One region of the Streptomyces sp. C genome, then DNA from elsewhere that is predicted to be linked to it. Evidence: riboswitches for the same ligand, from Rfam matches in the RefSeq annotation. Region 1 holds a riboswitch; the other holds the start of a gene.

Region 1 (3,960 bases):
CGGCGAGGCTGGAAGTTGCCGGCGTTTGAGGCGCGGGGTCAGGGGAGGAGCCCCTGGGAACGGTGGAAGGGCGGGTAGGGGACCCTGCCCCGCGCAGCGGCCCACCCAGCCGCACCCGACCACCGGCCCCAGCCACCGGAACCGGCCCCGCCCCGCCGGCCGACGGACGGAGTCCGGCGCAGCGCCGCGAAGCCGGGGAGGCCGCCTGCGGCCGAGCCGCGCGAGCGGCGCGTTAAAGAGGGAGCCCCGGGGCCGGGAAGGCGGCCATCAGCTCCGAGACCTCGGCGCGGATGCCGGCGAGGGCCGGCTCGTCGGCCTTGGCGGCGGCGTCCACCGCGCGGGAGATCCAGTCCGCCACCACCGGCATGTGGGCGGCGGTCAGACCCCGCGAGGTCAGCGACGGTGTGCCGATGCGGATGCCCGACGGGTCGAACGGCTTGCGCGGGTCGAACGGCACCGTGTTGTAGTTCACCACGATCCCCGCCCGGTCCAGCGCCTTCGCCGCGACCTTGCCGGGGACGTCCTTGCCGGTGAGGTCGATCAGGATCAGGTGGTTGTCCGTGCCGCCCGAGACCAGGTCGAAGCCCCGCTCCAGCAGCGCCGCGGCCAGCGCCTTCGCGTTGGCCACGACCGCGTGCGCGTACGAGACGAAGGACGGCTGCGCGGCCTCGTGGAGGGCCACCGCGATGCCCGCCGTCGTCTGGTTGTGCGGGCCGCCCTGGAGGCCCGGGAAGACCGCCTTGTCGATGGCCTTCGCGTGCTCCTCCTTGCACATCAGCATCGCGCCGCGCGGGCCGCGCAGGGTCTTGTGGGTGGTCGTGGAGATCACGTCCACGTGGCCCGCCGGGGAGGGGTGGGCCCCGCCCGCGATCAGGCCGGCGATGTGGGCCACGTCCGCGACGAGGACCGAGCCGGCCTCCTCGGCGATGGAGGCGAAGGCCTCGAAGTCGATGGTGCGGGGCAGGGCCGTACCGCCGCAGAAGATGATCTTCGGGCGTTCGGCCAGGGCCAGTGCCCGCACCGCGTCGTAGTCGATGAGGCCGGTGTCGGCGCTCACGCCGTACTGGACGCCGCGGAACCAGGAGCCCGTGGCCGAGACGCCCCAGCCGTGCGTCAGGTGGCCGCCCATCGGCAGGGCCATGCCCATCACCGTGTCGCCGGGCTTCGCGAAGGCCAGGTAGACGGCCAGGTTGGCCGGGGAGCCGGAGTACGGCTGGACGTTGGCGTGGTCCACCCCGAACAGGCCCTTGGCCCGCTCGACCGCCAGGGCCTCGACGCGGTCGACGTTCTGCTGGCCCTCGTAGTAGCGGCGGCCCGGGTAGCCCTCGCTGTACTTGTTCTGCAGGACGGTGCCGGAGGCCTCCAGCACGGCCGCGGAGACGTAGTTCTCGCTGGGGATCAGCCGCAGGGTCTCCGCCTGGAGGGTCTCCTCGGCGGACACGAGCGCGGCGAGCTCGGGGTCGGTGGCGTACAGGGCGGGCTGGCGGTGGTGCGCGGTCATCGCGGCTCCTCCGGGGTCGATGTCGAATCTCGTCCCCGCGAGGCCCAGGCGAGCGGCCCTGTGTGCGGTCGTGCGCGCACGACTCCCCCGGAGTTGGTTCTCCGTACGCCAGTCGCCGTGCGTACCGAACACCATAGCGGGCGCGGCACCGCGGAGGTTTCCGGTTCCACGATCCGAGCGACGATACAAAGGACGTCACCCACGTCACCCGCGCCACCAGCCAGACGGACGATCGGAGACCCCGTGTCGAGAACTGCTGATGCCATCCGCTCCGCCGACGAACACAGCGCGCACAACTACCACCCCCTGCCGGTCGTCGTCGCGTCGGCGGAGGGGGCGTGGATGACCGACGTGGAGGGCCGCCGGTACCTCGACATGCTCGCCGGGTACTCGGCCCTCAACTTCGGCCACGGCAACCGCAGGCTGATCGACGCCGCCCGCGCGCAGCTGGAGCGGGTCACCCTCACCTCCCGCGCCTTCCACCACGACCGCTTCGCCGACTTCTGCGCCGAACTCGCCGCACTGTGCGGCAAGGAGATGGTGCTGCCCATGAACACGGGCGCGGAGGCGGTGGAGACGGCGGTCAAGACGGCCCGCAAGTGGGGGTACGAGGTCAAGGGCGTCCCGGACGGCCAGGCCAAGATCGTCGTGGCCGCGAACAACTTCCACGGCCGTACGACGACCATCGTGTCCTTCTCCACCGACCACGAGGCCCGCGACCACTACGGCCCCTACACGCCCGGCTTCGAGATCGTCCCGTACGGGGACCTGACCGCCCTCGACGCCGCGGTCACCGCCAACACCGTGGCCGTGCTGCTGGAGCCGGTCCAGGGCGAGGCCGGGGTGCTCGTCCCGCCGGCCGGATACCTGGCCGGGGTACGCGAACTGACGCGCCGGCGGAACGTGCTGTTCATGGCGGACGAGATCCAGTCGGGCCTGGGCCGCACCGGCCGGACCTTCGCGTGCGAGCACGAGGGCGTCGTGCCCGACGTGTACGTCCTCGGCAAGGCGCTCGGCGGCGGGGTCGTGCCCGTGTCGGCCGTCGTCGCCGACCGGGACGTGCTCGGCGTGTTCCGCCCCGGCGAACACGGGTCCACCTTCGGCGGGAACCCGCTCGCCTGCGCCGTCGCGCTGGAGGTGATCGCGATGCTGCGTACCGGCGAGTACCAGCAGCGGGCCGCGGAACTCGGCGACCACCTGCACCGGGAGCTGAACCTGCTCGTCGGCGGCGGCGCGGTGACCGCCGTACGCGGACGCGGGCTGTGGGCGGGGGTGGACGTCGCCCCGGCGCTCGGGACGGGCCGCGAGGTCTCCGAGAAGCTGATGGGGCTCGGCGTCCTGGTCAAGGACACCCACGGATCGACGATCCGGATCGCGCCGCCGCTGGTGATCTCCAAGGAGGACCTGGACTGGGGGCTCGACCAGCTGCGGTCGGTCCTCTCCGCGTGACGACCCGGCGGGGCGGGACCGGACCGGTCCCGCCCCGCCGGGGGTCCCGGTGCTGCGGTGGACAGGGCGGGCGGCCCGCCGGACGATGGGAGGGCCCGTACGGGTGCGCGTCCCCGGTCTTTCCCGGGCCGACCCTCCGATGGGAGTCCCCCATGCACCGACGCAACCGACACGTACTGCTCCGCGCCGCCCTGGCGTCCTCTCTCGTCCTGGGCGGCGCCGCCGCCCTTGCCGTACCGGCCGCGGCCGCCCCGGCGGCGGTGCCCGCCGCGACCTGCACGGTCACCCCCGACCCGTCGGGGAACTTCGTCGTCATCACCGGCGAGGGGTTCAGCGCCCCGCGCACGCTCAACGACGGCGAGTCCACCGAACCCCTGAACATCGACGCGAACGGCAACTTCCGCGTCCAGCGCTTCCAGAAGAACGTCGACTACACCGTCCTCGCCGTCAACGAGGACCAGGACTTCGTCTTCGTGAACTGCAAGGTCGCGCAGGCCACGACCCCGACGAGCCCGTCCACCACCAACCCGAACTCACGGGAGTACAAGCGCGGTTACGCGGACGGGTTCACGGCGGGCACGAAGGCCGCGTCCCGGTCGGACTGCACCGTCCCGCCCCAGCCCGACAAGAGCCGGGACCACTCCAAGTCCTACTGGGAGGGCTGGAAGGCGGGCGCCGAGGCCTCCTACGACAAGTACTGCCCGAGTGACGAGTGACGAGTGACGAGCAGCAGCCCTACAGGATGACGTGCGGCAGGAAGCGGGCGTACTCGTCCGTGACCGGCCCCGCCGACTCCCGGATGCCCAGCCCCGCCGCCTCCTCCTCGACGACCCACGCCCCGAGCACCACGCGGTTGCCGTCGAAGTCGGGCAGCGGGGCCAGCGCCTGGAAGACGTACGTCTCCCCCTCGGCCGGGACGAAGGGCTCGCCCTCCCCGCCCGGCCCGTGCAGCGTGACCCCGGCGCCCTCCCGGCCCAGCAGCGGCTTGGCGGCGTACCCGCAGGTGCCGG
Region 2 (3,960 bases), 1.7 Mb from region 1:
GTCGGTGGTGTGGCCCATGCTGGCGGGGCTCTCGACGGTGCCGCCGGACAGTTCGACCAGGTCCACGCCGAGGCCGTCGAGGGCCTTGATGACCTGGGCGGCCTCCTCGCTGTCGAAGCCGCCGCGCTGGAAGTCGGCGGCGTTCAGCTTCACGCCGATCGCGAAGCCGGCCGAGACCCGGGCCCGGACGGCGGCGACGGTGTCGGTGAGCATCCGTACGCGGTTGTCCAGGCTGCCGCCCCAGCGGTCGGTGCGCCGGTTGACGAGCGGGGAGAGGAACTGGCTGAGCAGGTAGCCGTGCGCGGCGTGGACCTGCACGCCGTGGAAGCCCGCTTCCTCGGCCCGGCCGGCGGTGAGGGCGAAGCGGGCGATCGTCGCCTCGATGTCGTCCTCGGTCATGGCGGTGGGGTGGGCGAAGCGCTTGGTGTGCTTGCCGAGGCTGATGGGGACGGCGGAGGGGGCCCAGGCGGTGCCGGGCATGTCGGAGCCGACCTGGCGGCCGGGGTGGTTGATCTGCATCCAGACCCGGGCGTCGCCGGAGGCCGCGGCGGCGGCCCAGCGGCGGAAGGGCTCCAGCGGGGAGTGCTCGTCGAGGACGACGGTGCCCGGGGAGGTCAGGGCGCGCCGGTCGACCATCACGTTGCCGGTGATGACCAGTCCCGCGCCGCCGCGCGCCCAGCGCGCGTACAGCCGCTCCATGCGCTCGTCGGGGAGCTGGCCGGGCTGGGCGGCGAAGCTCTCCTCCATGGCGGCCTTGGCGAGACGGTTGGGAAGGGTGGTGCCGCCCGGCAGGTCGAGCGGTGTGAACAGGTCCATCCGAGTCCCCCAAGCTTGTGGCGCGGCCGTCACGCGGGGCCGCGCCACAAGATGATCGCCTCAGAGGTCCGCGAGGTCCAGCCCGGCCTGGGCCGCGGCGGCCTGGACGGTCTGCTCCAGCAGGACCGCGATGGTCATCGGGCCGACGCCGCCGGGCACCGGGGTGATGAGGGAGGCGCGGGCGGCGGCCGACTCGAAGTGGACGTCGCCGACGTTGCCCTCGTTGTAGCCGGCGTCCAGGACGACCGCGCCGGGCTTGATGTCCTCGCCCCGGATGAACTCGGCCTTGCCGACGGCGGCGACCAGGACGTCCGCCTGGCGCACGATCGAGGGCAGGTCCTGGGTGCGGGAGTGGCAGTAGGTGACGGTGGCGTTCTTCTCCAGCAGCAGCATCCCGGCCGGCTTGCCCAGGATCGCGCTGCGGCCGACGACGACGGCGTGCTTGCCGGTGAGGTCCACGTCGTACTCCTCCAGCAGGCGCATGATGCCGCCGGGGGTGCAGGAGACGAAGCCGGGCAGGCCGAAGCCCATGGCGGCGAAGGAGTGCATGGTCACTCCGTCGACGTCCTTGCCGGGGGCGATGGCCTCGAAGGCGGCGCGCTCGTCGATGTGGTGCGGGACGGGGTGCTGGAGCAGGATGCCGCTGATCTCCGGGTCCTCGGAGAGGGCGGTGATCGCTGCGACGAGCTCCTCGGTGGTGGTCTCCGCCGGCAGCTCCACGTGGCGGGAGGTGATCCCGGCCTTGGCGCAGCGGTTCTGCTTCATCTTGACGTAGGTCACGGAAGCGGGGTCCTCGCCGACGAGGACGGTGGCGAGGCAGGGCGCGGTGCCGGTGCGCTCGGTGATCTTCGCCGCGAGGGCGGCGGTCCGCTCGGACACGCGGCGGGCGAGGGCGGTGCCGTCCATGAGCTGGGCGGTGGCGGTGGGGGCAGTCGTCACGGGGTCTCCTGAACGTCGCTGCGGATCGCGGTTCGCTGATCGCGTTTCGCCCAGGCGCGCGGCAGACGACGTACGTACCGTGGAGGCGTACGCCGGGCCGCTCCCCGGTGGTGATCCACCCGAACGCCAGTCACGGCCCGGGGCCCACTGTAGTCGACATATCCGGTGGATGACCGGGGCCCGAGCTGGGACGATCGAGACATGACGCGCACTTTCGACCATCTCGTCGCCGAGGCGGAGTCCGTTTCCGTCGACGGCTGGGACTTCTCCTGGCTCGACGGCCGGGCCACCGAGCAGCGGCCCTCCTGGGGCTACCAGCGGCTGCTGCGCGAGCGCCTGGCGACCGTCCGCTCGGCCCTGGACATCCAGACCGGCGGGGGCGAGGTGCTCGCCGGAGCGGGCCCGCTGCCCCCGCTGACGGCCGCCACGGAGTCCTGGCCGCCGAACATCGACCGGGCCACCCGGCTGCTGCACCCGCTGGGCGCGGTGGTGGTGGCGGACACCGACGAGCCGCCGCTGCCCTTCGGGGACGGGGCCTTCGAGCTGGTCGCCAGCCGGCACCCGGTGACGATCTGGTGGGACGAGGTCGCGCGCGTGCTGGCACCGGGCGGCACCTACCTGTCGCAGCAGGTGGGTCCGGCGAGCGTCTTCGAGCTCGTCGAGTACTTCCTCGGCCCGCAGCCGGAGGAGGTCCGCCGGGCCCGCCACCCCGACGACGCGGTCGCCGACGCCACCCGGGCCGGACTGGAGATCACCGATCTGCGCTCCGAGCGGCTGCGTACGGAGTTCCACGACATCGGTGCCGTGATCTACTTCCTGAGGAAGGTGATCTGGATGGTTCCCGGCTTCACGGTCGGCCAGTACCGGGAGCGGCTGCGCGAGCTCCACGAACGGATCGAGCGTGAGGGTCCGTTCGTCGCGCACACCGCCCGTTTCCTGATCGAGGCCCGCAAGAAGGAGTGACCCGGGGGGCGGACGGATCCACGCCGGATCGGTTGCACGGCCACAGCGTGGCGCAGGTCACTCAATTCAGCGCGTAACGAATCGACTCGGGCAGGCGATGAACCGACAGGTGTCCTCGCGCGGCCCCGGAATACAGACCCGCCCGGGTCTGTTTCCCGAGTCCGCGCGATGATGTCCCGCCCACTCCTTATCTGTTCGCAACGAGAGGCTCCTTGTGTCGCTCAGCCCGTCCCGTACGTTCCCTCCGGAGATCGCCGAATCCGAGGCCCTGGTCGCGCTCGTCGAGCGCGGCCGCGAGCAGGGTCACATCAACGGTGACGATGTCCGCCAGGCCTTCGAGGCCGGCCGCATCCCGGTGGACCAGTGGAAGCGGGTCCTGCGCAGCCTGAACCAGGTCCTGGACGAGGAGGGCGTCGCCCTCCACGTCAGCGCCGCCCCCGCCACGAAGGCTGCTGCCAAGAAGCCCCGCAAGGCAGCTGCCGCGCCGGCCCGCACCGTGACGAAGAAGGCGGTCGCCCCGCCGCGCCCGATCGGCGCGCGCAAGGCCTCCGCCACCGCTCCCGCCCCGGCCGCCGCCGCGGCGATATCCGCTCCGTCGGCCGCCGCGTCGGAGGAGGTGTCGGCCGAGGCCGTCGCCGAGCCGAAGAAGCGCGTGGTCAAGAAGGCCGCCGCCAAGAAGGCAACGGCCACCAAGAAGACCGCCGCCTCGAAGAAGGCCGGTGCCAAGGACGCCGACGACGCCGAGAACCCGGCCGTCGAGGGCGAGGACTGGGCCGTCGAGGACCTGGCGGACGAGACCGAGGAGGAGGCGCCCAAGGCGGGCGGCCAGGGCTTCGTGCTGTCCGACGACGACGAGGACGACGCCCCGGCGCAGACGGTCATGGTGGCCGGTGCCACCGCCGACCCGGTCAAGGACTACCTGAAGCTGATCGGCAAGGTGCCGCTCCTCAACGCCGAGCAGGAGGTCGAGCTCGCCAAGCGCATCGAGGCGGGCCTGTTCTCCGAGTACAAGCTCGAAGAGGAGGAGGACCACAAGCCCGCGTTCAAGCGCGAGCTGGAGATCCTCGTCGAGGACGGCCGCCGGGCCAAGAACCACCTGCTGGAGGCCAACCTCCGCCTCGTGGTCTCGCTGGCCAAGCGCTACACGGGCCGCGGCATGCTCTTCCTGGACCTGATCCAGGAGGGCAACGTCGGTCTGATCCGCGCGGTGGAGAAGTTCGACTACACCAAGGGCTTCAAGTT

What was found. A riboswitch is a leader RNA that binds a small molecule or an ion and turns the genes downstream of it on or off. The one in region 1 is predicted to bind ZMP and ZTP.
Region 2: it holds a riboswitch for ZMP and ZTP, as region 1 does, so the genes downstream of both, SSNG_RS29050 (bifunctional 5,10-methylenetetrahydrofolate dehydrogenase/5,10-methenyltetrahydrofolate cyclohydrolase) here and glyA (serine hydroxymethyltransferase) in region 1, are expected to answer to the same signal.

Annotation. Positions count from the first base shown of each region.
Region 1 covers NZ_GG657750.1:4,775,460-4,779,419, reverse strand. Annotated here, with positions in the region: gene glyA (serine hydroxymethyltransferase) at 233-1,501, opposite strand; ZMP/ZTP riboswitch at 1,537-1,627, opposite strand; gene rocD (ornithine--oxo-acid transaminase) at 1,745-2,950, shown strand; gene SSNG_RS21635 (hypothetical protein) at 3,103-3,666, shown strand; gene SSNG_RS21630 (glutathionylspermidine synthase family protein) at 3,686-3,960, opposite strand, start outside.
Region 2 covers NZ_GG657750.1:6,473,212-6,477,171, reverse strand. Annotated here, with positions in the region: gene SSNG_RS29055 (NADH:flavin oxidoreductase/NADH oxidase family protein) at 1-816, opposite strand, end outside; gene SSNG_RS29050 (bifunctional 5,10-methylenetetrahydrofolate dehydrogenase/5,10-methenyltetrahydrofolate cyclohydrolase) at 877-1,722, opposite strand; ZMP/ZTP riboswitch at 1,797-1,899, opposite strand; gene SSNG_RS29045 (methyltransferase domain-containing protein) at 1,957-2,718, shown strand; gene SSNG_RS29040 (RNA polymerase sigma factor) at 2,933-3,960, shown strand, end outside.